Regions from separate parts of the Janthinobacterium pasteuri genome, predicted to be linked through region 4. Evidence: predicted binding sites of a transcription regulator. Region 4 holds the regulator's gene; each other region holds the start of a gene.
What was found. The regulator LexA, encoded in region 4, represses DNA repair genes until DNA is damaged. The targets are predictions, from matches to a motif close to ACTGTATNNNNATACAGT.
Positions count from the first base shown of each region.

Region 1 (7,851 bases), on a different contig from region 4:
GGCAGCCATCAACTGTTGCAGAAGGAACACAGCGGAGCCACGGTGGGCAAGCCCGCGCGCAGGTCTGACCTTTGGCCAGCGGGACGTACCTTGGCGCGTGTCTAGTCGTCCTCGGGCTCCAGGCCTTTCAAGGCCACCTGCACGGCGCGCTGCGAAAAGCCCCGCTGCATCAGGAAGCGCACCTGCTTGTTGCGCTGTTCGGCATCCTGCGCCACTTCACCGAATTTGCGACGCCACACTTCGCAGGCGCGCGCGGTCTCGCCTTCGGCCAGGCCCGCCTTGAGTTCCTGCAGCGCTTCACCGCCTATGCCATGGCTTTGCAATTCCGCCATGATGCGGCTATTGCCGAAACGGGCCGAGCGGCGGTGAATCAGCGATTCGGAAAAGCGCTCCTGCGACAGCCAGTTGGCTTGCTCCAGGCTGTCGAGCAAGGCTTCCACGTCGTCACCTTCCTGCGCATGGCGCTGCAGCTTGCGCCGCAATTCCATCCGGCTGTGTTCGCGCATCGACAGAAAGCGTAGCGCCCTGCCCTTCAGGCTTAGTTGTACTGCAGCCATACACCCACCTTGTCTTTCATTCCACGATCACAGCACCCAAACACAATCGCCGCCCGGCGCAACAGCGCGGGACGGCGATCATGGTCACACCTTGCCAGACACCATCCGCAAGCGCGAATGATGGCTGACGGCAGCTTACTCGGCAGCCTTGGCTTCCGCCTTGGCAGCCTTGTCGGCGGCTTTATCCGCTTTTTCCGGCTTTTCAGCAGCCAGCGGTGGCAATTCGCGCACGCCCAGCGAAGCGCGGACCTTGTTTTCGATCTCGCGTGCCAGCGCCGGACGCTCTTGCAGGAAGGCACGGGCATTGTCCTTGCCCTGGCCGATGCGTTCGCCGTTGTAGCTGTACCACGAACCGGATTTTTCCACGATCTTGGCATCCGAGCCCAGATCCAGGATTTCGCCTTCGCGCGAGGTGCCGGCGCCGTACAGGATGTCGAAGTGCGCTTCCTTGAACGGTGGCGCGATCTTGTTCTTGACGACCTTGACTTTGGTTTCGTTGCCGATCACTTCATCGCCGGACTTGATCGAGCCGGTGCGGCGGATATCCAGGCGCACGGAGGCGTAGAATTTCAGCGCATTGCCGCCCGTGGTCGTTTCCGGGCTGCCGAACATCACGCCGATCTTCATGCGGATCTGGTTGATGAAGATGACCAGGGTATTCGTGCGGTTGATGGAACCGGTCAATTTACGCAAGGCTTGCGACATCAAACGCGCTTGCAAACCTGGCAGGGAATCGCCCATGTCGCCTTCGATCTCGGCGCGTGGCGTCAGTGCGGCCACGGAGTCGATGACCACCAGGTCGACGCTGCCCGAACGCACGAGGGCGTCACAGATTTCCAGCGCCTGCTCGCCCGTGTCCGGTTGCGAGATCAGCAATTCGTGCAGGTTCACGCCCAGCTTTTGCGCGTAACCGACGTCGAGCGCATGCTCAGCATCGATAAAGGCGCAAGTACCGCCCAGTTTTTGCATTTCAGCAATGGTTTGCAGGGTCAGCGTGGTTTTACCCGACGATTCCGGACCGTAGATTTCCACCACGCGGCCGCGCGGCAAACCGCCCACGCCCAGCGCGATATCGAGGCCGAGCGAACCGGTCGACACGACTTGCACTTCTTCGATCGCCGCGCTGGCATCCATGCGCATGACCGAACCTTTGCCAAACTGCTTCTCGATCTGCGCCAGTGCAGCGGCGAGCGCCTTGGCTTTTTCCGATGCGGGTACTACAGCTTTTTTATCGTCCATATGTTCTTTCAGCCGTTCTACAGTTGCAGATCCATTTGAATCCTGCAGCCTGCGATAGCGCCAGTGGGTTAAATTCTTTACACAGACAGTACTGTATAAAAAAACAGTGATCAATGCAAGCGGAACGTGGATTTGTTTTGAAACTGATCAATACAACCCTGGTTTTTCACAAAAACTCGCTACCTTGCGGAAAATGAAACACAATACAAGCTTCTACCGCCGCAAGCATAGGAAGTGCACCATGCGTATTTTACTTGCCGAAGATGACAGCGTGCTGGCCGATGGCCTGACCCGCTCGCTGCGCCAGTCCGGTTATGCGATCGACTACGTCAAGACCGGCCAGGAGGCCGATACGGCCCTGTCCACCCAGGAGTTCGACCTGCTGATCCTCGACCTGGGCCTGCCCAAGATGTCTGGCCTGGAGGTGCTGCGCCGCCTGCGCGCGCGCGCCTCGCTGCTGCCGGTGCTGATCCTGACGGCCGCCGATTCCATCGAACAACGCGTGAATGGCCTCGACCTGGGTGCCGATGATTATATGGCCAAGCCGTTCGCGCTGTCGGAACTGGAGGCAAGAGTGCGCGCCCTGACCCGCCGCGGCGCCGGCGGCGGCGCCACCGTCATCAAGCACGGCCCGCTCAGCTACGACCAGGTGGGGCGCAGCGCCTACATCAACGACCAGATGCTCGACCTGTCGGCGCGCGAACTGGGCTTGCTGGAAATCCTGCTGGGCCGCACCGGCCGCCTTGTCTCGAAAGAGCAGCTGGTCGACCACCTGTGCGAATGGGGCGAAGAAGTGTCGAACAACGCCATCGAAGTGTATGTGCATCGACTGCGCAAGAAGATCGAGGTGGGCGGCGTGCGCATCGCCACCGTACGCGGCCTCGGCTATTGCCTGGAAAAATACTCGGAAGCGGCGCGCCTGAACGCCGAAGCGGGCGAGTCGGCAGGCCCGGCCAGCGGACCCGCCACCAAGTGAAGGCGCGCGAGGTGCCGGCGGACGAGGCGGACGACGACGACTGGTTCGAGCCGCCCACCACGGAGCAGGATGACACCATCGAGCATTCGCTGTTTGGCGAAATCCTCGACTGGATGCTGGCGCCCTTGCTGCTGCTGTGGCCGATGAGCATCGCCATCACCTATCTGGTGGCCAAGGGCATCGCCAATCAACCGTTCGACCATGCGCTGGAAGACAGCGTGACGGTGCTGACGCAGCAGGTCAAGCAGGCCGACGGCGCGATGCTGCGCCGCGTGCCGGACAAGAACAGCAGCGGCCGCGACTTCCTGCGCGGCGACGATGTCGACACCCTGTATTACCTGGTGGTGGGCGGGCACGGCGAATACTTGGATGGCGACCGCGACTTGCCGCCGCCGCAAGACCCCGACAAATACCGCAGCGGCATGGTGCTGTTTCGCAACGACACCATCCACGGCACGCCCGTGCGCGTGGCGTTCAGCTATCTCGACATGCCGTCCAGCACCGACGACGAACCGCGCCGCACGCTGGTGCAAGTGGCCGAGACGCTGGAAAAGCGCGCCCAGCTGGCCAATGAAATCATCAAGGGCGTGATCTTGCCGCAGTTCATCATCCTGCCCGTGATCCTGGCCCTGGTCTGGTTTGCCCTGGCGCGCGGCCTGTCGCCGTTGGCGCAATTGCAGGAACGCATACGCGCGCGGCCGCCCGACGATCTCTCCCCCATCGAATCGGGCCAGGTGCCCGAGGAAATCACGCCACTGGTCGGCTCGCTCAACGAAATGCTGGCGCGACTATCTCTGTCGATCGACATGCAGAAACGCTTCATCGCCGATGCCGCGCACCAGATGAAGACACCGCTGGCCGGCATGCGCATGCAATCCGAGCTGGCCCTGCGCCAGACCGACCACGACGAAATTCACCGCTCGCTGCTGCAGCTGGCGAAAAGTTCGGAAGCGGCCACGCGCCTGGTGAACCAGCTGCTGGCCCTGGCGCGCGCAGAAAACCAGCCGCAAGCGGGCACGACGTTCGAACCGATCGAGCTGAGCGAACTGGCGCGTGGCGTGGTGCAGGACTGGGTGCAAGCCTCGTTTGCCCAGCATATCGACCTGGGCTTCGAACAGCCAGCGTATTCGATCATGATTTCCGGCAATGCCATGATGCTGCGTGAACTGCTGAGTAATCTGATCGACAATGCCCTGCGTTACACGCCGGCCGGCGGCAGCGTCACGGTGCGCGTGCGCAGCACCCTGGAACTGGCCATCCTGGAGGTGGAAGATACGGGCCCCGGCATCCCGCAGGCCGAGCGGGCCCACGTGTTCGAACGCTTTTACCGCATTCTCGGCAGCAACGTCGACGGCAGCGGCCTGGGCCTGGCCATCGTGCGCGAAATTGCTCAACAGCATGGCGCCGAAGTCGATATTTTTAACAATCCGCGCGCGCAGTCGCCGAAACTGCCAGGCACCCTGTTGCGCCTGAGCATTGCCCTGCTGTTGCCGGACGCGCCCGAAGAGGATGAGATCACGTATGGATAAGCCCAGCCTTCCCGCAGCGCCGCTGCGGCCGGCGCGCACGCCCAGCCCCGAGCTGCAGGCGCGCCTCGATGTGCACTGGCACAAGACGCGGCGCCTGACGGCCATCCTGCTGCTGATCTGGCTGCTGACGGGCTTTCTGACCGTGTTTTATGCGCGCGAACTGTTGCACCTGAACCTGTTCGGCTGGCCGCTGCCCTTCTATATGGCGGCCCAGGGCGCTTCGCTGGTGTACCTGGCCATCATCGCCTTCTATGCCTGGCGCATGCGGCGCCTGGACCGGGATTTTCATGCCGCGGAGCAAACATGAGCGGTCAGCGCAGCTTCTTTGCGCGGCTGTGCCGCTACTACCTGCTGTTTACCGCCGGTTTCGCCGCCTTCCTGCTGGCCCTGTCGGTGCTGGAACAGGAAGGCATGCCGCGCGCCTGGATCGGCTACCTGTTCATGCTGGTCACCATCACCCTGTACGCCACCATCGGCGTCATCAGCCGCACCTCGAATGTCACCGAATACTATGTGGCAGGGCGCCGGGTGCCGGCCATGTTCAACGGCATGGCCACGGCAGCCGACTGGATTTCGGCCGCCAGCTTCATCAGCCTGGCCGGCGGCCTGTACCTGAACGGCTTCGACGGCCTGGCTTTCATCATGGGCTGGACGGGCGGCTATTGCCTGGTGGCGCTATTGATCGCCCCCTACCTGCGCAAGTTCAGCCAGTACACGATTCCCGACTTCCTCGCCGCCCGCTACGGCAGCGGCACCGACAAGCGCGGCGCCAGCGTGCGCGTGGTAGCCGTGGCCGCCACCATCATCGTATCGTTTACGTATGTGGTGGCGCAGATCTACGCCGTCGGCCTGATCGCCTCGCGCTTTACGGGCGTGGATTTTTCCGTCGGCATCTTCCTGGGCCTGGCCAGCATCCTCGTCTGCTCCTTTCTTGGCGGCATGCGCGCCATCACCTGGACGCAGGTGGCGCAGTACATCATCATCCTGGTCGCCTTCCTGATTCCCGCCATGTGGCTGTCGGTCAAGCATGCGGACAATCCCGTGCCGCAAATCGCCTACGGCAAGGTGTTGCCGCAACTGAGCGCGCGCGAACACGTGCTGGAAACGGATCCGAAAGAAAACGAAGTGCGCACCATCTTCCGCCAGCGCGCGCAAAGCTACCAGGCGCGCATCGACGGTTTGCCCGGTTCCTGGGAGCAAGGCCGCCAGGCGGCCCAGCGCCAGCTTGATAGTTTGCGCCAGCGCAATACCTCGCTGTTCGATATCCGCAACGCAGAGCGCTACCTGATTGCCTATCCGAAAAGCCCGGACGAGGCACGCGTGCTGTGGCAGGCGGCGCAGGTGCAGAATCAGAAACGCGCCGAACCCATCATTCCGCACGCGCAGCCGTTTCCCGCCGCCGACCGCGAGCAGTCCGACATCAAGCGCAACAATTTCCTGGCCATCGTGTTTTGCATGATGCTGGGCACAGCCGCCCTGCCGCATATCCTCATGCGATCGTATACCACGCCCTCCGTGCATGAAACGCGCGTGTCCGTCTTCTGGGCCCTGTTTTTCATCTTGTTGATCTATCTCACGATTCCTGCGCTGGCCGTGCTGGTCAAGTACGATATTTACTCGGCACTGGTAGGCACGCAATACACGAACCTGCCCACCTGGGTATCGTACTGGGCCAATGTGGACAAACTCAGTCCCCTGATCAGCATCGTCGACGTCAACCGCGACGGCATCGTGCAACTGGCGGAAATTTCCATCGACGCCGACGTGCTGGTGCTGGCCACGCCCGAGATCGCCGGCCTGCCCTATGTGATTTCCGGCCTGGTGGCGGCCGGCGGCCTTGCCGCTGCCCTGTCGACGGCGGACGGCTTGCTGCTGGCCATTTCAAATGCTCTGTCGCACGACATCTATTACAAGGTGGTCGATCCCAGCGCCTCGACGCAAAAGCGCGTGACAATTTCAAAATTGCTGTTGCTGGCCGTGGCCTTCATCGCCGCCTATGCGGCCTCGCAAAAGCCGGCGGACATTTTATCGCTGGTAGGCGTGGCGTTTTCCCTGGCCGCCTCGACCCTGTTCCCGCCGCTGGCGCTGGGCGTCTTCTGGCAACGCGCCAATTACCAGGGGGCGCTGGCCGGCATGCTGACGGGCTTTGGCGTGTGCCTGTATTACATGCTGCACACCAGCACCATGCTGGGCGGCAATGCCAGCGGTCAATGGTTTCATATCGCGCCCATTTCTGCGGGCATTTTCGGCGTTCCGGCCGGCCTGGCCGCCGCCATCCTGGTCAGCTGGCTGACGCCGGCGCCGGGACGGCGCAGCATGGGACTGGTGGAACATATCCGCGCCCCGGAGTAACAGCGCATACTGGCCTGTGATGACGTGGAGAAATTCCACGACAGAACTATCGGAAAAGTCAGCGCCCCGGCTAAAAAGGAGTAGGCTGGAGGGCCGTTCCATTTACAAGGAAATCCCATGCCGTCTGGAAAAATTCTTGTTGCCCAGGGAGGCGGCCCTACCGCCGTCATCAACCAGTCGCTGGTGGGCGTGGTGCTCGAATCGCGGCGTTTTCAGCATGTCACGCGCGTGTATGGCGCGCTGCATGGCGTGCGCGGCATCGTCAATGAAGAATTCGTCGATCTGACGCAGGAAACCAGCCACAACCTGGAACTGGTGGCCGCCACGCCCTCGTCGGCCCTCGGCTCCACGCGCGACAAGCCGGACATCGCCTACTGCCATCAAATCTTCGAAGTGCTGCGCGCGCACGAAATCGAACATTTCTTTTATATCGGCGGCAATGACTCGTCCGACACGGTGCGCATCGTCAGCGAGGAAGCGCACAAGGCCGGCTATCCGCTGCGCTGCATCCACATCCCGAAAACCATCGACAACGACCTGGTGGGCAGCGACCACACGCCCGGCTTTCCCTCCGCCGCGCGCTTCGTCGCGCAAGCGTTCGCCGGGGCCAACCTCGACAATGCAGCCTTGCCCGGCGTCTACGTGGGCGTGGTGATGGGTCGCCACGCGGGCTTCTTGACGGCCGCCTCGGCGCTGGGCAAGAAGTTCCCCGATGATGGCCCGCACCTGATCTACCTGCCCGAAAGAATCTTCGTGCTGGAGCAATTCCTGGCCGATGTGAAAGCCACGTATGAAAAATACGGCCGCTGCGTGATCGCCGTCTCGGAAGGCATCCACGATGCCTCGGGCGAGCCCATCGCCAGCCTGCTGGCCAAACAGGTGGGCAATGAGGTGGAACGCGATGCGCACGGCAATGTGCAATTGTCCGGTACGGGCGCGCTGGCCGACCTGCTGTGCGACGAAATCAAGGCCAAACTGGGCATCAAGCGCGTGCGCGGCGATACCTTCGGCTATCTGCAGCGCTCCTTCATCGGCTGCGTCTCTGATGTAGATCAACGCGAAGCGCGAGAAGTGGGAGAAAAGGCGGTGCAGTTCGCCATGTGGGGCGACCGCGACGGCTCGGTTGCCATCAAGCGCACGGGCTTTTATTCCGTCGATTATGAATTGCTGCCCCTGACGGAAGTGGCGGGCAAGACGC
Region 1 covers NZ_JBNYXS010000004.1:216,933-224,783, reverse strand. Annotated here, with positions in the region: gene recX (recombination regulator RecX) at 102-557, opposite strand; gene recA (recombinase RecA) at 693-1,796, opposite strand; gene ACQ4WN_RS06710 (response regulator) at 2,038-2,772, shown strand; gene ACQ4WN_RS06705 (sensor histidine kinase) at 2,769-4,301, shown strand; gene ACQ4WN_RS06700 (DUF4212 domain-containing protein) at 4,294-4,608, shown strand; gene ACQ4WN_RS06695 (sodium:solute symporter family protein) at 4,605-6,653, shown strand; gene ACQ4WN_RS06690 (6-phosphofructokinase) at 6,771-7,851, shown strand, end outside.
Region 1: a site for LexA is predicted at 1,887-1,904, ahead of recA (recombinase RecA). Genes of this name have one in related genera too.

Region 2 (7,851 bases), on a different contig from region 4:
TCCCCCGCTCAGCCAAACAAGCCATGCAAAAACCAGCGCGGCGCGGCGCCTTCGCCGCTGCCGGCGATGCGTTCGCGGTAGACCCAGTAATGGGCGTGGTCGAGGCCTTCGGCGATGAAATAATCGCGCGCCTGCGACTGGCCCCACCAGCCTGCCTCGATGCGCTCGGCCACGGACACCATTTTCAGGGGCGAGCCATAGAAGGGCCGGTGTTCGCGCATCAAGAGCGCAATGGGCTGGGCCAGCAGCCAGCCGGGACGGGGCATGCCGGGCAAGCCGGGCGGCAAGTCGGGTAGCGCGCTTCTTGAAACGGGCTTGGCCGGCAACGGCAGCCACTGGTTGGCCGCTTCGGGGCGGTAATCGGCGCGTGGCACTGCCTGCAAGACATTCTCGGCACCCAGGCGCGCCACCAGCAATTCCATCAGGCGCTGGCGCTCCTGCGGCGTGCCGCCCGGCTCGGGAAACAGGCTCTCGCTGGGCGGCGCCATGGGCTGCACCTGCAGCGCTTCCAGGGTGAGACCGATCACGGGCGCCTCCAGCACCAGCTGCGCCAGGCGCTCCTTGAGCAAACGCAACAAGTGTTCATCGCGCCAGACGGCCTCGCCCAGGGCCAGCTCGATGACGGTGGGCGGGCGCGCCACCCTGCCCCGCTCGTGGGCCAGCAGCAGTTGTATGCGCTCGACAGCAAATTGCCGCGCACACAGCCAGCCCGTCATTTGCTGCAGCAGGCGGCGCGCGCCGAACAGCAGCGCGTCCGCGTGCTCCACGCGGTCGAACAACTCCAGGCTGGCGCGGAACGTGGGCGGCGCTTCGAGCCACAGATACAGTTCCGTGCTGTGGCCATGTGCGTCGTCAAGCATGTCCAGCAAGGCCCCGCCGCAGCGGCGCTGCAAGCCAGGCCGCGGCAGGTGGCGCAGCTGCCCCAGGGTGCGGCAGCCGATGCCCTCCAGCCAGTCCAGGTAGGGGCGCGCGGGTGGCAGCAAGGCGCACGGCAGGCGGTCGAGGCGGCGCACGAGACTGGCCATGCTTAATGTCCGGCCCCGGCGCGTACCGGCGCGCGCCAGCAGCCAGGCGCCCCGCGCCGTGGGGGCGCACGACAGCTGGGCCGTGTAGCCGAGTGTGCGCAAGCTGGCCGCGATTTGCCGGCACAGGGCGCGCACACCGCCAAACAGGCGCAGGCTGGCGCCCGCGTCGACCAGCAGGGTGGCTTCTTCGCCCTGCGCCACCAGCGGCGAGTATTGCAGCAGCGCCAGCGCCACCGCTTGCAGGGCTTGCGCTTCCAGCTCGTGCGAGCGTTCATGCAGGCGTGCCTGCGGCGCCAGCATCAGCGCGCCCGCGCGGCGCATGCCCGGCCGGATGCCAGCCGCCTGCGCCAGCGGCGACAGGAGCATCACTTGCTCCTGCTCCAGCACCACGCTCAGGCGGTCAGCCGACCAGCGCGGGCAAAACACTTCGAGCGGAAGCCGGGGCAGGCACAGGCCGATCCAGAGTCGCATGGCGTAGCAATAATGAAGGAGGTTGCAGGGGCAGGAACAGGGGCGCGTCGCGCTGCGGTCCCCGGCGCTTGATGAAGCCGATCTCGATGCCGCCTGCGGCCGGGCGCACGGACAGGCGCAGCGGCGCTGGCGACGCATCCTGCGCGCCGTGCAAGGGGCGCAGCATGCAAAACAGGGTGTTACCGCCTTGCGCGGCCAGGTGCAAGCGGCGCAGGCTGTCGGCGCGCACGTGCGACTGCCAGAACAGCAAGGCGCCGCAACTGCCGCTGCGCAAGATGTTTTCCGCCGCCCACAAGGCATCCTTGCTGCTGGCGCTCTTTAGCCACAGCAGCTGCGACGACGCCAGTCCCTGCGCGGCCAGGGCCAGCGCCTGCGGCGGATGGGGCGGCTGCAGCAGCACGATGGGCAAACCCGGCAGCTGCGCCAGCGCGGGCGCCAGCAAACGCAATTCGCCGCTGCCCGGCTGCTGCACCAGCAGATCGATGAGGCTGCCACTGGGCCAGCCGCCGCCGGGCAGTTGCGCGGACAGGGCGGCGAAGCCCGTGTCCAGGCAGCGCGTGGCACCCTGGCCCAGCTGCGATGCACGCCATAAAGAAGGGTGCAAGGCTTCCGGCGTGGCCATCAATTCGGAATGTTGCATAATTGAATATGAAGATAAGTACTGTATGCATATACAGTACTATCCAACCCTCCTTTTGGCAAGGCTTATCTGCTTATTCTCTGTGCATCGCCGCTGCCCGGGCCGCTTCGCCATGTCCGAAAAACCCCGTTTCTGGCATCGATTGCTGTACCATAAGCACTCTCCTTACCGCCTGGCAAAGTACCAGGCGGCTCCCTCCGTCCATAAGGAAACGCATTTGACCACCATCCAAATCATCAGCGCCATCGTCTTCGGCCTTGCGCTCATCCACACCTTCGCCGCCAAGTCGTTTGAAACCCTGGCGCAGCGCCACCCCCGTCATGCAGGCATGCTGCACTTGCTGGGCGAAGTGGAAGTCGTATTCGGCTTCTGGGCCTTCATTTTGATCATCATCATGGCCTTTGTCTCGGGCGGCGAGGCGGCCATCGAGTATGCCGAATCGCGCCAGTACACAGAACCGCTGTTCGTCTTTGTCGTCATGGTGGTAGCCGCCTCGCGCCCCGTGCTCGACGCCGTGCAGCGCCTGTTGAAAAGCGTGGCGCGCCTCATGCCGCTGCGCACGGAACTGGCCCTCGTCTGGCTGGGACTGGCGCTCGTGCCCCTGACGGGCTCGATGATCACGGAACCGGCCGCCATGACCCTGGCCGCGCTGATGCTGGCACCACAAATCTTCCGTCCGGGCATACCCGAATGGCTGAAATATGGCGCGCTGGGCGTGCTGTTCGTCAACGTGTCCATCGGCGGCACCCTGACCTCATACGCGGCGCCGCCCGTGCTGATGGTGGCCACCACGTGGAACTGGGACAGCGCCTTCATGGCCAGCCATTTCGGCTGGAAAGCGGCCATCGCCGTGCTGGTCAATGCCACGGGCGTGAGCATCCTGCTGCGCAAATACCTGCACAGCAACACGTCCGATATCAAGCCGAAAGCGGGTGACGTGGAAGCGCCGAAAGTGCCGCTGGCCGTCAGCGTCGTGCACATGATCGTGCTGGGCGGCGTGGTCGCCCTGGCGCACCATCCCGTGCTGTTCTTCGGCCTGTTCCTGTTCTTCCTCGGCTTCGTGCAGGCGTATGAGCGCTATCAAAGCCCGCTGATCCTGAAAGAGGGTTTATTGGTCGGCTTCTTCCTGGGCGGCCTGGTAGTACTGGGCGGCATGCAGCAATGGTGGCTGCAGCCCATCGTCTCGAGCCTGAAGCCGCTGGCCCTGTTCTTCGGCGCCCTGGGCTTGACGGCCATTACCGACAATGCGGCCCTCACTTACCTCGGTTCGCTGATCGTCGGCATGACGGACGAAGCGAAATACATGCTGGTGGCCGGCGCCGTGGCCGGTGGCGGCCTGACCGTCATCGCCAACGCGCCGAACCCGGCCGGCGTGGCACTGCTGCGCCGCGGCTTCCAGGATGAATCGATCGGCGCCGTCGGCCTGCTGGCCGGCGCCCTGCTGCCGACGGCCGTGGCGGCCCTGGCTTTCCTGGCTTTGTAGTCAGCGCAGTGCGGCGGCCAACCTGGCCGCCGCTTTAATCCCCTTCATACACGAGGAAGTGCAGCCGGTCATAAAACAGGCTGTAGGCATAGTCGAACGTGCCCACGCTGCGAAAACCCTTGTGCAGATACACTTGCAGCGCTTCGCTCTTTTCCCATACCGTCAGGGTGATGCGCGCACAGCCCTTGCGGCTGGCCAGGTCGCGGATTTCATGGAACATTTGCCGGAACAGGCCCTGCCCCCGGTATTTCTCGTCGATGGCCAGGCTGCTGACGAAACAGTCGTCGGCGCGCGCATGCGCTAGCACGAATGCGTCATACGCATCGTCGAGCGCCTTCATGTCATCGCGGTAATACGAGACGGCGCCGCAGGCATGGAACTCGGCCATCGTCGCAGCCGTGAAGAAGCCGATGAAACGCTCATCCTCGTCATGCAAGCCATGGATATGCGCCAGGTAGGGATCGATATTCTGCCGCCGCTGCAATTCGACAAATTGCAGATTGAGTTTATTGCCGAACGAGCAGTATTCGAGGTAGCTGGTGGCAAACAGCAGTTTCGCCATGCGGTTCTTCGCCTCGTCGTCCAGCAGTTCGCCCGCCACCAGCTTGAGCGGCGCATGCGACAGCAAGCCCGCCTGCACCTCATCGCCGGACGGAGCGGCATCGCCGACGGCCGGCATGCGGCTGCCGTGGCGGCCCACGGTGGGACGCCAGAAATTGCCGGCGGCAATATGCTGCGAACGGTGGGCCAGCAGGTAGCGGCAAAAGACGGCATTCACGCGGTCCAGCTGCGGGTCGTCCGACAGCACCGAGTAATAGTGAAAATGATCGATGTCCGCCCGCAGCTGGGCCGCATACGCCATGCGCGGCACTTCTTCGATGTCGAACACGTCGACGATGTCGGGCAGGCGCAATGGATCGTCGAGTTGCCAGTCGATTTCATCGAGCCTGGCGACGCAGCGCGCATACGCACGCCGCTCCTCGTCGCTCAAGGGGATGTGCATGCCGGTAATGATATCGTCCAGCAGCCGCATGCCGCGGATGCCGCCCGTCACCGCTTCCCGCGCGCCGTCATACAGCACGCAATAGCGCTGGTAGAACTCGGCATGGCTGAGCAGGGTCACGCCCAGGTTCTTCTTCCATTCGGCATAGAACTGGCCAAACAGCTGCGCCTCGAATTGCGGGCAAGAACGGGGAATCTCCCCATCGATGCGCGCATAGGCGAGATTCACATTGCGCTGGATCACACGCAGCGCAGCATCGTTCTTCTTGGCGATCAGCATGCCCGTTTCATCGAGGAACAGATTCATCCAGCTGACATGCTGGCGCTCTTCGCTGTCACCGTCCTTGCGCTGGAAATAATCGGGCACTTCCGGCTTTATCAGGAAAATCGTCGCCGGATTATGCGGGATCGTATCGACATCCATATACATGCCGCCGTATTCGCACAGGATGAGGATGCGGAAATAATCGGACAAGGTGGCGAAGTAGCGCTGCGTATGCAGGGTATCGAGGATATCGAAGCGGGCCGGCGCAAAGTCCAGCGCCAGCGCGCGCAACGAGTTGATATGCAGGGTCGTGCCACCGATGGCGTAGCGCCCTATCGTGTAGCGCCCGGCGCCGCCCGTGGGGCTGAAGCGCGCGTCATCGCGCAATTGCTCCCCATCCCACACCCACAGGATCGAGACATACGGCGCGCCGCCGTTGTGCCGCACGTCGTCGAGCGCCGCGCCCCACTGCCCGATCGCCTCACAGGCGATGGCCGGCAACGGCCCGCCCATCCAGATGCGGTGCAGGTAGCGCTCGTCGTCGCCCAGTGCGCGCGTGGGGATGCAGCTCAGCGAGGAACAGCTTGCGGCATTGAAATGCGTAAAATTGACGGCGACGAAGCTGCGCAGGGCGGCGATGCCCGCCTGGTGCTCCACGGCCATTTGTTCCAGGTCGCTGCTGGCGGGCCGGACATCGGCCACGGTGATGTAATCGAGTTTCAGCCGGTGGATGCGAAACTCGTACTCCAGGTTGAAAATCTTTGCTTGATCGTGTTTCGATGCCAGGTCATCTATTTTCATGGGCGCACCATTTTCCGCAGGAGAGTGTCAATAATCGTCACAGGAGATAAAACAAGGTCGGGAACATGCGCATCGCTGCGCCATCAATGCCGGGCCAGCCGCACCTCGCCTTCCCGGCGCCCCGCCATGCCGCGCGTAAACACCAGCAGGCAGGCGGCGATGACCACGATGACGGGGATATTGAGCAGCGCATACGTTTCCAGCGCATAGCCGAAGCGCTGGCACAGCACGTTGTACAGCTGTAGCCAGGCGGACAAATAAATGCAGTACAGCAAGCTCATGGCAGCCGTCGTCAAGGTCATCGATTCCTTGCTGGCCGTAATCGCGCTGCGGATCAGGGCGCCATTGAACAGGCCGAAGCCGATGGAATAGACAAACATGCAGGCCGCAAACACATCGACGTGATGGCGGCCCGCGCCGGCGCCCAGCATGCCGGCGGCCGCGATCAGCCCGCCCAGGCGCAGCAGCTGCACGAGCGGGAAATCCTGCCGCAGGCGCTGGATGGCGATGCTGCTGAGCACAAAGCCGGACAAAATCACGCATTGCAGGGCGATATAGGTGGCATAGGAGGCGCCCATTTCCTGCAGCACGAAGATGGGCGAAAAGCCGATCCAGGCCGTCAGGGGCACGGTGGCCAGCCCGGCCGTGAACATGCCGAACATGAAACGCCCGTTGCTGAAAATGGCGACATAGCTGCGCACGATGGCGGCAAGGTTCAGGCGCGTGACCGCCGCCGCCGCGCGCGGCATGCTCTTGAACAGGCCCAGCAAGGACAGCAGCGCCAGCAGGCCAGAAAGGAAAAAGACGTAGCGCCAGTCCAGCCGGCTGATAATGGCGCTGCCGAGGATGGGGCCGGCCAGGGGCGCAAGGATGGTGGTGCTCGATAAAATGCTGCTGAGCTTGACGGCCGCCATGTCATCGAACAGTTCATGGATCATGGCATAGCCGACAAAGATGAAGCAGCAGCCCATGCCCTGGATGAAGCGCGCGGCGAGAAATTGCTCGATCGAGGCGGCAAACGGCACCGCCAGCGTGGCCAGCAAGAACAAGGTATTGCCAGTCAGCACCAGCTTGCGCTTGCCGATGGTGTCGGCCAGCGGGCCCAGGAAAATCTGCAGCGAGCTACCGCCCAGCAGATACAGGCTCAGGGACAGCGGGACGAACTTCTTCTCCGCCTGGAACTCGTCGACGATGCCCAGCATCGCCGGCATGATCATGTCGTTCGACAGATAAATATTCAGTTCAAAGACGAGGAAAAATGCAAAAAAACACAACAACTGCCTGGACTTGATGGACATGGCGCGTTCCGTAACGTGGGTGGCTGCCGTCAGTGCGTATCGGCCGTCGGGGCATGGGACGGCGGACACATTTCACACTGAAAACGTGTACCAATTGTATACCAGTTAGTATTTTTAGCGCCTTTTTTTGTGACTTTTAAATACCGCAACAATACCACTTACCAAAAATCGATGGCAGGACGGCATTCGCTGGGGAGCTGAAAAAGGGCGCGACAGGCGCGCTGGCGCAGCCGTGCGGCGGCACGGCCAGCGCTGCGGGGAACAGAGGAACGGTGCGTACCAGTGACTGCCGCGCCGCAGCGCGACACCGCACTTTCAGGTGCGGCGGTGGCTGGCGAAGAAATCGAGCAGCATCTTGCTGGCGTCGGGTTTGGCCTTGTCGTTGAACGGCAGGCTGGCGTCGCCGCCGCTCCACGCGTGCTCGAGGTGCTCGACCTGCGCCACGCGCAGCAGCACATCCTTGCCCACCTGATAATCGTGCAAGGCATACGCATGGGCCGGATTGCGTCCGCCCGCCGCGCCGCCCGGCAGGCGCTGCGCCGTCACCAGCGTATCGGCAGGCAGGCGGTTGACGCGCACGCTCTGGCGTACCAGTTGCGTCTGATTGATGGGCCGCACCACCTTGTCGGCCTGCCCTTGCAGCAGGATGGTGGGCAGGCGGGGAAATTCGGGCTGGCGTGCCAGCACTTCATCGATGGCCGCATCGGCACGGGCGGCAGCGCCATGCTGCATCACCTGCAACGCGCCGATCAGATTATGGCCGGCGCCAAACACAGGCCCCGAATGCAGGCCCAGCGCGGCAAACAGATGGGGATGGTTCAGGGCCACGATATGCGCCATGCCGGCACCGGCAGAAATGCCGCAAA
Region 2 covers NZ_JBNYXS010000012.1:126,437-134,287, reverse strand. Annotated here, with positions in the region: gene ACQ4WN_RS14310 (Y-family DNA polymerase) at 9-1,496, opposite strand; gene imuA (translesion DNA synthesis-associated protein ImuA) at 1,426-2,136, opposite strand; gene ACQ4WN_RS14300 (putative Na+/H+ antiporter) at 2,354-3,619, shown strand; gene ACQ4WN_RS14295 (GNAT family N-acetyltransferase) at 3,654-5,687, opposite strand; gene ACQ4WN_RS14290 (MFS transporter) at 5,771-6,985, opposite strand; gene ACQ4WN_RS14285 (extracellular catalytic domain type 1 short-chain-length polyhydroxyalkanoate depolymerase) at 7,301-7,851, opposite strand, start outside.
Region 2: a site for LexA is predicted at 2,157-2,174, ahead of imuA (translesion DNA synthesis-associated protein ImuA). Genes of this name have one in related genera too.

Region 3 (7,851 bases), on a different contig from region 4:
ACCTCGTACCTGAAATTCGCCCGCGGCGGCAAGAACTACATCTGGGACCGTACCAGCACCTCGGCCTCGCCGGCAGGCGCCACTGTTGCCTACAACAACAGCACCACTTCGACGGTCTTCACGCCGTATCTGAAGCAAAACAACGGAAATTGCCCTGACAATTCCTACGTCACGACCAGCAATAAAAACGCTTGCGGCTTCGACACCGGTTCCACCGTGGAAATCGTGCCGCAATCGAAACGCGACAGCCTGTTCTCCAAAGCAACGTACAAGCTGAATGACAACCTGAACGCGTTTGCGGAACTGGCCTACTCGCGCTACGACCTGACGGCACGTATCGCCGCCAACCCGATCCCCATCTCGATCGCGCAAACGGAAAAAGACCCTGTCACCGGCGTTGAGAAACTGGTGTTCAAAAATCCTTCCGCCTACGCGAATTACGTACAACCCTACCTGTCGCCAGCGCAACAGGCAGACATCAAATCGATCACGGCCAACTACCGCAGCACCGACTTCGGTTTGCGTGCCAGCCAGACCATTACCCAAACCAAACACATGGTGGTGGGCGTGGAAGGCGAACTGGGCGCGTGGAACTTCGAGAGCGGCCTGACCTGGTCGCAAAACTCGATCGACGAGCGCTACACGAGCGGTTACCAGAAAAACCAGGCATTCAAGGATATCCTGGCCAATCCGGATTTCAACCCGTTTGCAACGACGCAAAAGCCATCCGTGCAAGCGCAAGTCGCAGGCGCACAATTCGTCGGTTCGGTACGCACCGCATCGACCACGATGCGCGGCGTCGATACACACGGCTCGCGTGAATTGTTCTCCTTGCCAGGCGGCAAAGCCAGCCTCGGTATCGGCGGCGACTACCGCACCTACCGCTACGAGCAGTCGCCAGGCGCCACCGGTGACGACATCTACAGCTTCAACACGAAGCCTGCCTACGACATGAGCCGCGACACCTACGGCGCGTTCGTCGAGTTGCTGGCTCCGCTGGCCAAGTCGTTCGAAATGACCGTTGGCGGCCGTTACGATGCTGTCAAGGCGATCGATGACAAGCTGAACAACAAAACTATCGGCAAAAAAGACAGCGCCAATACCTACAAGGTATCGGCACGCTGGCAGCCGGTACAAACCGTACTGATCCGTGGTTCCTACGGCACGGGCTTCAAGGCGCCAAGCATGCTGGACATCGCTCAGCCACTGGTCAACGCCGGCTTTACCGCCAAGAAATTTGACTGCCCGACCCCAGGTTCGCCACTTTGCCGCGGTGAAACAACGCAATACAACGCTGTGTCACAAGGCAATCCAGAACTGCAATCGGAAAAATCGAAGCAGTTCACCCTGGGCTTCCGTGTCGAGCCTAGCGCGGCCTTCTCGTTCGGCGCCGACTTGTGGGACGTGAAACTGAGCAATGCTGTATCGGAAATCACCGAAGAGCAAGCATTTGCCGATCCGGTCAAGTACGCAACGAGCTTCTCGACCTACAAGGAACCATCGACCGGCAATACCTACTACGCGTTCAAGAAACTGTCGGTCAACATCGGCAAGAAGGAATACCGTGGTATCGACTGGGATCTGTCGGCCAACCATAAGTTTGACTTCGGCAAGCTGACCGCCCAATTGAGCGGTACGCACATGTTACACGCCAACTACACCAAGGCCGGTAGCAACAATGTGTTCACCAGCAACATGAACTTCTTCGGCGACACCAACGAAGTCACGTTCCGCAACCTGATGAAGCTGACGACGACCCTGGATACGGGCCGCTTGAGCAACACGGTAACGGTCAACTACCGTAACGGCTACACCGATGCAGCCGCGACCGTGTATGACGTAGCAGCCGCAAAAGAAGTGAAGGGTTTCCGCCTGCAAGTTCCGTCGTACACCACGTTCGACTGGCAAGCACGTTTCGCCTTTGACAAGCAAACCACGATCCGCGCAGGCATCAAAAACCTGTTCGACCGTGCACCGCCGCTGTCGCTGCGCGCTTCGTCCGGTCACCAGGTTGGCTTCGACCCACGCTACGCCGATCCAATGATGCGTTCGTTCTACATTACCGGCAACTACAAGTTCTAATGTGACGTTGTGAATTAGCTTGTCTGAAAAGCGCCTTGCACTTCACCGTGCAAGGCGCTTTTTTCTTGTCGCACAGCTATTTTGTTACCTGGACATTCAGATAACGGTAGTGGCTCTCACCGTAATCTTTCGATACCGTACGCAATTGCACGGCAACGCCCAAGTCATGCAGCAAGGCACTCTCGACCACATACGCATTTTTCTGCCAGGTACAGACAAAGCGGGTCGCTTCGCCTTGCAGACCAGCGGAAATCGTACTGGCCTGCAGGGTATCCTTCACTTCACACAGCGTAATCAGTTGCTCTGGCCGCTCGCCTGGCTTGGCGGGCACGTTCATTGTGGTCATGCTTGTCTGAAACCGCGTGCCGGGAGATAAACTCGCCGGCAGCGGCAGTGACAGGCTGGAGGTCGCCAGATAGCTGTTGCTGACATCATTCTTCTCTGCGGCCCGCAACTGAAACAGGCCCGCAACTTGCAAGCGCTGCATGGTAAAGGTGCTGTAATGCTCGCTCGTGACGACCAGGCCATCGCGCTCGCGCAATTCATGATCGACCACCGTGTCCACATCAGGTTGACCGGGCGTGGTGGACTGCTGGGAAAAACGCAGCGTCTTGAAGCGCGGTCGCCAGACGGGCGCCGCCGCCAGGGCCGCTTGCGTGACAGCCAGCACCTCCCGCGGCAGCGGCGCACTGTCAAACGCGCCCGCGGCATTCGGGGCCGCCGGATACTCGCTGGCATCGATGTCGGGACGCGCCTCGCGCAGCAGGGCGGCGTCGACACCGCCCTGCAGCGAACAGCCGACGCGCACCACGCCTTGCAGCTCTTCGTGCGGCTCGATCAGGAACACGCGTTCGACCTTGTCCCGTCCGGCCGCCACGCCGGAGGCGGAAGCAAACGCCTGCCACGGCCCGCCAGGCAGGCGCACGTCGGAACGCACATACGCGCCATCATCGGCGCGCATGCGCCGGGCATCGTGGATCAGGGGCAGCAGTTGCCGGTACACCGCGTCGGCCTTGCCGGCCATCAGGAAGCCCCAGCTGTAATAGCGGCCCAGGCTGCCCAAATCCGACACTTCATCCGTATAGCCAAGCAAGGTCAAGCCGCCTGCGCGCAAGGGAGTGGCAAACAGGATGCTGCCGGCCTTGGTCTGATAACGGTTGGGAACCTTGATCCAGCTGGTATCGCCGCGCGTGGCCAGCGGCACGCTGCCGGCCAGAGCCGCGCTGTCCTGGTGCAAGCTGCGGAAAAAAGAGGCATCGCAAGCGCTCAGCTCGCGCAGGGTAGTGTCGGATAGTTGCCCCTGGGCGGAAGCCACCTGCGTGGCCCCGAGGATAAGGACGGCGCAACAGCGCTGGAAATACTTGTGCATGAGTAAATGTAGAAATAATCAATATCAGGATAGTAACGATATCACAGTAATATTATTTCCACGTGGAAAATTCCTGCGGAATGTCGACGGTGCTTGTCCAATGTAAAACGGCCCGCTGGGCAATGCCAGCGGGCCGTCCGTCACGCATGGATGCTTGTACTTACGCCGTCGCTTCACCGCCCAAAGCTTCGACTACGTCGGCCATCAGCTTGGCGAGCTCGCCCGTCATCAGCATCACGTCGCCGTCGAAACGCTCTTCGTCATTCTTCGTGCTCGATTCCGTTTCCTTGATCACGTCCAGCGGCTTGACGCTCTTGATGGCCAGCGATTCCGTCAGCACGAACGAGATCTTGTCATTCCACGTCATGGCCAGGCGCGTGCACTGCTTGCCGGCGGCGATGTGGCGGCGCACGTCGTCCGCTTCCAGGGTGTGGCGCACGTAGCGCACGGTGGCCTTGCTTTCGCCCGTGGCGCGCAATTCCGTGTCCATGTCCACCGTGAAGCCGGCAGGCGCATCGTCGGCCTGCAGCCATTCCGTCATCACCGCCACGGGCGAGCGCTGCACGCGCAGGCTTTCCAGCGGCAGTTTGTCGACGGCTTTCAACAGCAGCTTGATGACTTCATCGGCTTTTGCCGGGCTGGCGGCATCGACCACCAGCCAGCCATTGACGGGGTCGATCCAGGTCCAGACGTTGCTGCGGATGCTGAAGGCGCGCGGCAGCAGCTCGTCGGCCACGCGTTCCTTCAATTCTTTCATGGCTTTCTTGCCAGGCGCAAAGCCTTGCGCTTCTTCCATCTCGGCAGCGCGGGCCTTGGCCACCTGGTTGATGACGGTCGCTGGCAACAGTTTCTTTTCCGTGCCCAGCAAGATCAGCATTTGCTTGTTGACCACGTGGACCAGGCCACCGTTCGGGCGTGGCGTATCCCAGCCCTGGCGCATCAGATCCATGCTGGTCGCCGGCGTAAATTTGTTCGAGGACAAGGCCTCTTCCAGTTGTTCTGGCGTATAAGCCCATGGTGCGGGCAGGCGGTAAATCTGAAGATTCTTGAACCACATAGTTTTTGTCTTCCGTTTGTTTCAGTAGTGCCAGGGGAACGCCATTCTACACTTTCGACACAGGAATGCCGTCAAAAGCGCGGACTGGCGCGATGCTTATAATCAACAGGGAATGCCGCTACAGGGCGGGAAACAGCTCCGCCTGGGCTGGCGCCTGCCGCGTCACCACGGCCGGATCGCACAAGGTCGAGATGCGCACGCCCAGCAGGCGGATTTTCTTTTCAAATGGCACGCGCCGCAGGCAATCGCGGCTGGCGCGCAGGATGGCGGCGGCGTCCGCCGTGGCGCTGGGCAGGGTGATATCGCGCGTGACGGTGCTGAAATCCTCGAAGCGCAGCTTGATGCCCACCGTACGCCCCGCCAGCGACTGCTTGTCGAGGTCGCCCGCCACGCGCGTGCACAGGCTTTCCAGCTTTTCCGACAGGGTGGCGCGGTCGCGCACCACCTGCAAGTCGCGCTCAAACGTCGTTTCGCGGCTGACGGACTTGGTTTCCCTGCTCGTCTGCACGGGCCGCTCATCGATGCCCAGCGCCGCCTGGCGCAGCCAGCCCGTGTACAGGTCGCCGAACTGCGTACGCAGCATGGCCAGGTCGGCTTGCGCCAGTTCACCGATGCTGACGATGCCCAGCGCTTCCAGCTTGGCCGTGGCCTTCGGGCCGATGCCGTTGATCTTTTTTGCCGGCAAGGGCCACACGCGCGTTTCAACATCCTCGGGCGACAAAATGGTGAGTCCGTCGGGCTTTTCCAGGTCGGAACAGATTTTTGCCAGCAATTTGTTGGGCGCCAGGCCGACCGAGCACGACAGGCCCGTCGCCTCGAACACGGCCGCCTTCAGGCGCGCCGCCATGGCCGGCGCCTGCTCGCCGTATTCGGTGAGGTCGATATAGATTTCATCGATGCCCACGTTCTGGATGATGGGGCACAGATGGGCCACGGCTTGCTTGAAGCGGGCCGAATACTCGCGGTAAGCCTCGAAATCGGCGGGCAACAGGATGCTGTCCGGCGCCAATTTCGCTGCCTTCATGATGCCCATGGCGGAAAACACGCCAAACTTGCGCGCCGCATAGGTCGAGGTGGTGACGACACCGCGCCCCACGTAGTCGCGCATGCGCGCAAATTGCCGCGTGCCATCCTCCTGCAGCACCGGTTGCTGCAGCCGGCCGCCGCCGATGACGACGGCTTCGCCGCGCAATTCGGGATATTTCAACAGTTCCACGGAGGCAAAGAAGGCATCCATGTCCAGGTGGGCGATCCAGCGGCGGGCTTCAGGCAAGGCAGGGGCAGATGTGGTCAAGGACACCTCGCGGCAGGATGCAGATGAATACTGTAATTATATACAGTATCGCTGGAAATCCCCATGGATGCAAGTTGAAACGCATGAGCACGGCGGTTGCTTTTCTCAATAGCAAGATTACAATCCTGACACAACTATTCAAAGGAGTTGCCTTGTCTATAGCACATCAAGCTTTGCGCCATCTGGCCGTCTGCTCATCCATCGTGCTGTCCACGCTGGCGCCATCCGCGCTCGCCGCCGATACCGCGCCCGTCGCCGCCAGAACAGCCTGGCAGGAAACGCGCCACGGCACCGTCGTCACGGACGACTACCGCTGGCTGCAAAAGAAGACCGATCCTGCCGTCATCGACTACCTGAATGCGGAAAATGCCTACACGGCCGCCGTCACGGCCCCGATCCAGCCGCTGGCCGACAAGGTGGCTGCGGAAGTCAAGGGCCGCATGCAGGAAGTCGACCTGTCCGTGCCTGCGCGCCAGGGTAACTTTTACTATTACACGCGCACGGAAGCGGGCAAGCAATACCCGCTTCACTGCCGCCGCCCTGTCGGTGCGCATGGCGCCTACGATGCGCAGGCGGTCGAAGAAATCCTGCTGGACCAGAATCAATTGGCCGAAGGCCACAAATTCTTTGCCGTGCGCGCGTTTGCCATCAGCCCGAATGAACAATTGCTGGCCTACACCACCGACACGACGGGTTTCCGCCAGTACGAGCTGCATGTCAAGGATTTGAAGACGGGCAAGCTGCTGCTTGATACCATGCCACGCGTGACATCGCTGGCCTGGGCGGCGGATAACGCCACCCTGATGCTGGCCCAGGAAGACGCCACCACCAAACGCTCGGACCGCCTGTTCCGCCTGGCCCTGGGCGGCACGCCGCAGCAGGTCTACCACGAGCCGGTGGAGCAGTTCGCCATCAATGTGGGTCGCACGCAGGACAAACGCTACTTTGTGCTGACCTCGGGCAGCACGGATACCAGCGAAGTGCTGCTATTGCCAACGAACAAGCCGGAAGGCAGTTTCCAGAGCGTGCTCAAGCGTGAAAAGGGCCACCGCTACGGCGTCGAACACCGCGACGGCCAGCTATACATTCTCACCAACAAGGAGGCGAAGAATTTCCGCGTCGTCAGCGCACCGCTGTCTGCGCCGCAGCCGAAAAATTGGAAACCCGTCGTTGCGCACAACAAGGACGCGGTGATCCAGTCCATCGACGTGTTCCAGGGCTACCTGGTGGTGATGGAAAAGGCGCGCGCACTGAACCGCGCGCGCATCTATGATTTTGCGCAAAAGAACTGGAAAACCGTGCAGTTCGACGACCCCGTCTACCTGGCCACGGCGGCCGGCACGCCCGAATTTAACGCCACGCAATTTCGCATGTCGTACCAGTCGCCCGTCACGCCGCCTACCGTCATCGATGTCAGCATGAAGGATGGCAAGCGCACGGTGCTGAAACAGCAGGAAATTGTCGGCGGCTTTGACGGCAGCCGCTACACCACGCAGCGCCTGTGGGTAACAGCGCGCGATGGCGTGCAGGTGCCGCTGTGGGTCGTCTACAAGAAGGGCGTCAAGCTCGACGGTTCCGCGCCGCTGCTGCTGTACTCGTACGGCTCGTATGGCATTTCCACGGAAGCCACTTTCTCCATCAGCCGCATCAGCCTGCTGGAGCGGGGCGTCATCTATGCGCAGGCGCATATCCGCGGCGGCACCGACATGGGCGAAGCCTGGCATGAAGACGGCATGCTGATGAAGAAGAAAAACACCTTCAATGACTTCATCGACAGCGCCGACTACCTGGTGCGCGAAAAATGGACGAGTCCGAACCGCCTCATCATCCAGGGCGGCAGCGCCGGTGGCCTCTTGATGGGCGCCGTCGTCAACATGCGTCCCGAACTGTTCCACGCCGTGCACGCGGCCGTACCGTTCGTCGATGTGATGAACACCATGATGGACGCCAGCCTGCCCCTGACGACGGGCGAATACCTGGAATGGGGCGACCCGAACCAGAAGGCAGCCTACGACTACATGCTCAGCTACTCGCCCTACGACAACATTA
Region 3 covers NZ_JBNYXS010000006.1:128,454-136,304, reverse strand. Annotated here, with positions in the region: gene ACQ4WN_RS08750 (TonB-dependent receptor) at 1-2,082, shown strand, start outside; gene ACQ4WN_RS08745 (hypothetical protein) at 2,159-3,451, opposite strand; gene ACQ4WN_RS08740 (recombination-associated protein RdgC) at 3,612-4,508, opposite strand; gene dinB (DNA polymerase IV) at 4,627-5,781, opposite strand; gene ACQ4WN_RS08730 (S9 family peptidase) at 5,955-7,851, shown strand, end outside.
Region 3: a site for LexA is predicted at 5,832-5,849, ahead of dinB (DNA polymerase IV). Genes of this name have one in related genera too.

Region 4 (7,851 bases):
CCCAAAAGTTGGTGTCCAACTTTTGGGGTTCAGTTCACAAGGCTCCCTTTTTACTGGCGCTGGCTATCCATTACATGATGTGCTGGCCAATCCACCAGGCGACCGCTGCGACGAAGGCCGAAGCGGGAATCGTGAAGATCCAGGCCCAGACGATGTTGCCCGCGACACCCCAGCGCACGGCCGACATTTTTTGCGCCGAGCCGACGCCGACGATGGCGCCCGTAATGGTGTGCGTGGTCGACACGGGAATGCCCAGCGCCGTCGAGACGAACAGGGTGATCGCGCCGCCCGTTTCGGCGCAGAAGCCGCCCACGGGTTTCAACTTGGTGATCTTCTGGCCCATGGTCTTGACGATACGCCAGCCGCCGAACAGCGTACCGAAGCTGATGGCCGTGTAGCACGAGATGATGACCCACAGCGGCGGCATCTTGTCGTTCACGCTCGAGTAGCCGGCGGCGATCAGCAGCATCCAGATGATGCCGATGGTTTTTTGCGCATCATTGCCGCCGTGGCCCAGGCTGTAGGCTGCCGCCGATGCCAGTTGCAAACGGCGGAACCACTTGTCGACCTTGCGCGGTGTGGAACGCACAAAAATCCACGACACCAGCAGCATCATGATCGAGCCGAACACAAAGCCCAGCACCGGTGCGATCACGATGAAGGCCACGGTTTTCCACAGGCCGGCCGCGACCAGCGCGCCCGTGCCCGACTTGGCGACGGCGGCGCCCACCAGGCCGCCGATCAGGGCGTGCGAGGAAGACGATGGAATGCCGTAGTACCAGGTAAACAAATTCCAGAAGATGGCGCCCATCAGCGCGCCAAAGACCACGTACTGGTCGATCACTGTCGGGTCAATCGTGCCCTTGCCCACCGTGGCAGCTACGGTCAATTGGTGGAACACGAAGATGGCGACGAAGTTGAACGTGGCGGCCATGGCAACCGCGGTCTGCGGTTTCAATACGCCCGTCGAGACCACCGTGGCGATCGCGTTGGCGGCATCGTGGAAGCCGTTCATGAAGTCAAACAGCAGCGCGAGGGCGATCAACAGGCCTAGCACGTAGATGCTGATTTGTATGGTCATTGTAGTTTCTTTTCTGATTCTGGTTCAGGACAGGCCCAACGCTTACGCGTTTTCGACGATGATGCCTTCGATAATATTGGACACATCTTCGCAACGGTCGGTCACGGTTTCCAGAATTTCGTAGATCGCTTTCAGCTTGATCAGGTTACGCACGTCCGGTTCGTCGCGGAACAGCTTGGACATGGCGGCGCGCATCACATGGTCAGCGTCCGATTCCAGGCGGTCGATCTCTTCGCAGATGGCGACGATCTTGCGCGAGTTGTCCATGTTGTGCAGCATGGCGACGGCGTCGCGCACTTTTTCGGTACAGGCCAGCACCAGTTCGGCCAGGCGCTTGGCTTCCGGCGTGACGGCTTTCAGGTCGTACAGCGAGACGGTTTGCGCCGCGTCTTCCAGCAAGTCGAGGATGTCGTCCTGGCGCGTGATCAGCTGATGGATGTCGTCGCGGTCGATTGGCGTGATGAAGGTCTTGTGCAGCATTTCCACGGTGGCGTAAGTGACTTTGTCCGCCTGTTTCTCGATGCTTTCGATCGCATGCACGCGGTTTTCCAGGTCGTCGAAATTGGTCATCAGGCCGAGCATTTCTTTAGCGCCCTTGACGCACAGTTCCGCGTGCTGGTTAAACAATTCAAAAAACTTGCCCTCAGTGGGCATCAAGCGTCCAAACATGTCATTCTCCGTTAAGCATTGAGTCGTGTTATTTACTACAGAAAGCCGCCCCGTATGAGGGGGCGGCCAATGGAATATCAGTGCTGCTGAGCCTTAGTCGCCTTGGTAAAGCGCCAGGCCACCACTGTAATTGCCAAATTTGGTGTACTGCCCCATGAAGGTGAGGCGGATGCTGCCGATCGGACCGTTACGTTGTTTACCGATGATGATTTCGGCCGTTCCCTTGTCTGGCGAGTCGGGGTTATACACCTCATCACGGTAAATGAACAGGATCACGTCGGCATCCTGCTCAATAGCGCCCGATTCGCGCAAGTCCGACATCACGGGACGCTTGTTCGGGCGTTGCTCCAGCGAGCGGTTCAGCTGCGACAACGCGATCACAGGACAACCGAGTTCTTTCGCCAGCCCTTTCAATCCCCGTGAAATCTCGGAAATCTCCGTGGCGCGGTTATCGCCAGGGGAATTGGCCGACATCAGTTGCAGGTAATCGACGATGATCAGGCCCAGCTTGCCGCACTGACGCGACAAACGGCGCGAGCGCGCGCGCAACTCAATCGAGTTCAACGCGGGCGTTTCATCGATGTACAACTGCGCGTCGTTCATCTTTTGAATCGCATTCGTCAGGCGCGGCCAGTCTTCGTCGTTCAGGCGGCCCGTGCGCAGGCGGTGCTGGTCGAGCTGCCCGACGGAGCCGAGCATACGCATGGCCAGCTGGGCGCCGCCCATCTCCATCGAGAACACGGCCACGGGCAAGCCGCTGTCGATGGCCACGTTTTCACCGATGTTGACGGAAAACGCCGTCTTGCCCATCGAAGGACGGCCCGCCACGATCACCAGGTCGCCCGGCTGCAGACCGGAGGTCATGCGGTCGAGGTCGATGAAACCGGTGGGCACGCCCGTGATTTCACTCTGGTTGTCGCGGCTGTACAGCTCGTCGATACGCTCGACCACCTGCGTCAGCAGGGGCTGGATGGCGGTCCAGCCCTGGGCACCACGCGCGCCTTCTTCGGCGATGGCGAAGATCTTCGACTCGGCATCGTCAAGCATCTGCTTGACTTCCTTGCCTTGCGGGCTGAAGGCCGTGCCGGAGATATCGTCGGCGACGGTGATGAGTTTGCGCAGCACGCCGCGGTCGCGCACGATCTCGGCATAACGCCGGATGTTAGCGGCCGATGGCGTGTTTTGCGCCATGGCGTTCAGGTAAGCAAGTCCGCCCACATCATCGGCCTTGCCGAGCTGGGTCAGGGTTTCAAAAACAGTAATGACATCGGCTGGCCTGGAAGCGTTAATCATCTTGACGATTTGCTCGAAGATGATGCGATGGTCATAGCGATAGAAATCCTCCGCATGCATGAAGTCGGCGATGCGGTCATATGCTGCATTGTCACGCAGCAGACCACCGATAACGGATTGTTCTGCTTCGATCGAATGCGGCGGAATACGGAGGGAATCCAGTTGCGGATCAGAGGGGGCGTTCATGGCGCGAATTATACCCGCTTCGGCGTGCTGGCAAAAATAAAGGGCTGAAAATGAGCGAAAAAAAGGCCACAAAAAAGCCGGGCGAACCCGGCTTTTCATCGTGCGGTAGCGCTTGCGGGCCAGGCCCGCAGACGATTACGCGTTCGCGTCTGGAACGACAGCGATAACAACTTCCACGACCACGTCGGTGTGCAGGGCAACCGAAACGTTGTGCTCGCCAACGATCTTCAGCGGGCCGGTAGGCATGCGGATTTGTGCTTTTTCAACAGCAAAACCTTGCTTGGTCAGCGCTTCAGCGATGTCGAAGTTGGTGACGGAACCGAACAGACGGCCATCAACACCAGCTTTTTGAGCAACTTGAACGGTCAGACCGCTCAGTTTTTCGCCCTGGGCTTGCGATGCGGCCAGTTTGGCGGCAGCAGCTTTTTCCAGTTCGGCGCGCTTGACTTCGAATTCAGCCACAGCGGTTGCCGTAGCACGACGTGCCAGGCGTTGCGGGATCAGGAAGTTACGTGCGTAACCGTCTTTGACTTTGACGACTTCGCCGAGGTTACCGACGTTAACAACTTTTTCTAACAGAATGATTTGCATAGTTCTTCTCCAGGAATATCTGACCGATTAAGCGTGGTGCAGATCGGTGTATGGCAGCAGCGCGAGGAAGCGAGCGCGCTTGATTGCGGTGTCAACTTGGCGCTGGTAGTGCGCTTTGGTACCGGTCAGGCGTGCTGGCATGATCTTGCCGTTTTCTTGGACGAAGTCTTTCAGCGTGTCGACGTCTTTGTAGTCGACTTGCTCAACGTGAGCTGCGGTGAAGCGGCAGAACTTCTTGCGTTTGAACAACGGGTTTTGCTGTTTGCGTTTTTCTTTAAGCTTGAGCTTATTTTTGTCGAACTTTTTACCGAATGCCATGTCAGGCTCCTGTATCTAAAATGCGCTAGTCGGGGTGACTGCACTAAAATCAATGATGTGAAACACCAAACTCTTGCTGTTGCGGCTCTTCCTTGCCAGGAAACCCGTGAACTGATAGATCCCGCCCAAGCTTGCCTGGCTGAAGCGGCCTGATATTTCACCAGCGGCTAGCGCGGCAACATCAAACTCGGTCAAACGGGCAATTCCTGCTTCCATCTGCTGCGAACTGTGCTGCAATACTGCATTCACAATCGGCAACCCTGCCGGGGTATAGCGCAATATTTCGCGCTCGGCAATGATGGCGGTGACTTGTAGCTGGTTCAGCGCACGATCCTGGTCAAGAATTAAGCTGCTGCTGCGGCTGGAGCTGCTGCTGGTGCTTCGGTGCGGTGGCTTTTGGCCGCGTCTTCGCGTTGTACCGATTTCATCATCGGCGAAGGAGCTGTTTCAGCTTTCTTCATTTTAACGGTCAGGTGACGCAACACGGCATCATTGAATTTGAATGCTGTTTCCAACTCGACCAGGGTCTCGTTGTCGCATTCGATGTTCAGGCAGATGTAGTGTGCTTTAGGCAGCTTTTGGATCGAGTAAGCCATTTGACGGCGGCCCCAATCTTCCACGCGGTGAACCGAACCGCCGCGGGTGGTTACGCTGGCTTTGTAGCGTTCGATCATCGCGGGCACTTGCTCGCTTTGGTCCGGATGGACGATAAAGACTATTTCATAATGACGCATGCAAACTCCTTCAGGTCGGATTGATAATCGCCCACCCCGGCGTCAAGACGGGTGTGGGAAGGTCAGCCGAAGATTATAACCGCCTTTTGCAAACGTTTCAATGATTGCTTCAACAAGCGGCCCATGCACGGGGCTGGCCAGGCACTTTTTCCTCCGCATTCCAGTATTTCGCACGAAATTCGCGCAAATAAGGGAAATCCCCTTGCATAGTGGGCGATACTGTACAAAAATACAGACTGTTCATATAGACAGCATTTTAGTATGCACCCACCGCTCATGATCAAGCTGACAGCACGACAAGAACAAATCCTGAACCTGATCAAGGACGCGATTGAAAACACGGGCTTTCCCCCAACCCGTGCCGAAATCGCCAATGAACTGGGTTTCAAATCGGCCAATGCGGCCGAAGAACATTTGCAAGCCCTGGCCCGCAAGGGCGCGATCGAGATTTCGCCCGGCACCTCGCGCGGCATCCGCCTGATCGGTGCGGCGGCGACTGCGGCCGCCGAGGCGCTTGCATCGAAAGTGCCGGCAGCCCTGCTGATGTCGCTGCCGCTGATCGGCCGGGTAGCCGCCGGTTCGCCCATCTTGGCACAGGAAAACCTGGAAGCGAGCTACAACGTGGACCCGGCCCTGTTTTCGGCCAAGCCCGACTTCCTGCTGAAGGTGCGCGGCTGGTCCATGCGCGACGCCGGCATCATGGATGGCGATTTATTGGCCGTTAAAAAAGTCGACAGCGCCAAGAATGGCCAGATCGTCGTGGCCCGCATCGGCGACGAAGTCACCGTCAAGCGCTACAAGAAAACGGGTTCCGTCATCGAACTGCTGCCGGAAAACCCCGACTTCAAGGTCATTACCGTGTCGCCGGAAGATGAATTCGCACTGGAAGGACTTGCAGTGGGCTTGATGCGCAGCTGGCATTAAGCATTCAACGTAAAAAGGGCCGCAACAGCATGACTGTTGCGGCCCTTTTCATTTGCGCGGCTTGTTATACACCCAGTGCCTGGCGGAAATCCTCGAGCAGATCAACCTCATCCTCGATGCCGACGGACACGCGGATCAGGGACTCGGCAATGCCCATGCTGGCGCGGCGTTCGGCCCCCATCTCGTAAAAGATGGTGTGGGCGACGGGAATGACCAGGGTGCGCGTGTCGCCGAGGTTGCTCGCTGGAATGGCCAGGTTCAGGCGATTCAGGAAATCGAAGCAGTCGATGCCATCCTTCAATTCAAAGCTGAACAGGGAACCATAACTGCGGAACAAGTCCGTCGCCAGCGCGTGCTGCGCGTGCGACGCCAAGCCTGGATAATGCACGGCAGCCACACGCGGGTCCGCTTGCAGCATGGTGGTCAGCGCGAGGGCGTTCGAGCAGGTGCGGTCCATGCGCAAGGCCATGGTTTCCGCGCCGACGGCGATATGGTGCGCCGCCTCCGGGCCCAGCGAAGCGCCGAAGTCGCGCAAAGCCTTGGCGCGGATTTGCGCGATGCCCCACTGCGCGGGCGCCGCCTTTTTATAATTCTCGAAAATGTTCGGGTACTGCGTCCAGTCGAACACGCCCGTGTCCGTCAAGCTGCCGCCCAGCGCATTGCCGTGGCCGCCGATGGATTTCGTCAACGCGTTGACGACCAGGCCCGCACCCACCGCTTTCGGGCGGAACAGGTATGGCGTGGTCATGGTGTTGTCGACGATATACAAGATGCCACGCTCCTTGCACAGCGCGCCGATCTTCGCCAGGTCGGCGATCTGCGTGCGCGGATTGGCGATGGTTTCCACGAACACGATGCGCGTGGCCGGCGTGATGGCGGCGGCCACGTTGGCCACATCGGTGGCATCGACAAACGACACGCCAATACCCTGGCCCGTCACCGTTTGCCACAGGCTGTTGGTGTTGCCAAACAAAAAGGCCGACGACACCACATGGTCGCCCGCGCGCAGCAAGGATTGCACCACGGCGCCGATGGCGCCCATGCCGGTGGCAAAGCACAAGGTCGCCACGCCATCTTCCATCTTGTTGACCTTGTCTTCCAGCGCGGAAACGGTCGGATTGCCCTGGCGGCCATAGCGAAAGCCCGGCTCTTTGCCCTGGAACACGGAAGCGAGCTGGCGCGCGTCGCCATAGCCAAACGCGACGGAGGTGTGCACGGGCTTGTGCAGAGAGCCGTGCTCGATGCCCTTGCGGCGGTCGTTATGCAGGATGGTGGTGGTAAAGCCGTATTTTTTTTTATCGTTCATGATCGCAAGGCAAAAAAAGCCCGGCGCTAGCCGGGCAAGATAATTACGCTTCTGTCGTTGCCAGGTTCAGGTTCAGCTGGGAACGCGGCGTATCTTCTGGCGCTGCCGCCTTCGGATGGTGGCGCGCATATTCCAGGCGGTCCAGGTATTCCTGCGACACGTCACCCGTCACGTACACGCCATCGAAGCACGAAGCCTCGAAGTTCGTCAGTGCCGGATTGACGTCGGCAATCGCCTGCTTGAGCGCGCCGATATCCTGGTACACCAGGTAGTCGGCCGTGATTTCGCGGCACACTTCTTCCGTCGTACGGCCGTAAGCGATCAGTTCATCGCGTGTCGGCATGTCGATGCCGTACACGTTCGGGTAGATCACCGGTGGCGCGGCCGAGGCGAAGATGACCTTCGTCGCGCCCGCTTCGCGCGCCATCTGCACGATTTCACGGCTGGTGGTGCCGCGCACGATGGAATCGTCGACCAGCAACACCACTTTATCCTTGAATTCGGATGGAATCGCGTTGAGCTTCTGGCGCACGGATTTCTTGCGCGCCGCCTGGCCCGGCATGATGAAGGTACGGCCGATGTAGCGGTTCTTGATGAAGCCTTCGCGGTATTCCAGGTTCAGCGCCAGTGCCAGCTGAATGGCGGCCGGACGCGAGGAATCGGGAATCGGCATGACCACGTCGATATGCACGTCAGGCAATTCGGCACGGATCTTTTCCGCCAGGTATTCGCCCATTTTCAGGCGCGTG
Region 4 covers NZ_JBNYXS010000021.1:103,891-111,741, reverse strand. Annotated here, with positions in the region: gene ACQ4WN_RS20035 (inorganic phosphate transporter) at 71-1,081, opposite strand; gene ACQ4WN_RS20030 (DUF47 domain-containing protein) at 1,124-1,750, opposite strand; gene ACQ4WN_RS20025 (replicative DNA helicase) at 1,844-3,229, opposite strand; gene rplI (50S ribosomal protein L9) at 3,365-3,820, opposite strand; gene rpsR (30S ribosomal protein S18) at 3,848-4,138, opposite strand; gene priB (primosomal replication protein N) at 4,154-4,462, opposite strand; gene rpsF (30S ribosomal protein S6) at 4,483-4,872, opposite strand; gene lexA (transcriptional repressor LexA) at 5,149-5,796, shown strand; gene ACQ4WN_RS19995 (cystathionine gamma-synthase family protein) at 5,861-7,102, opposite strand; gene purF (amidophosphoribosyltransferase) at 7,146-7,851, opposite strand, start outside.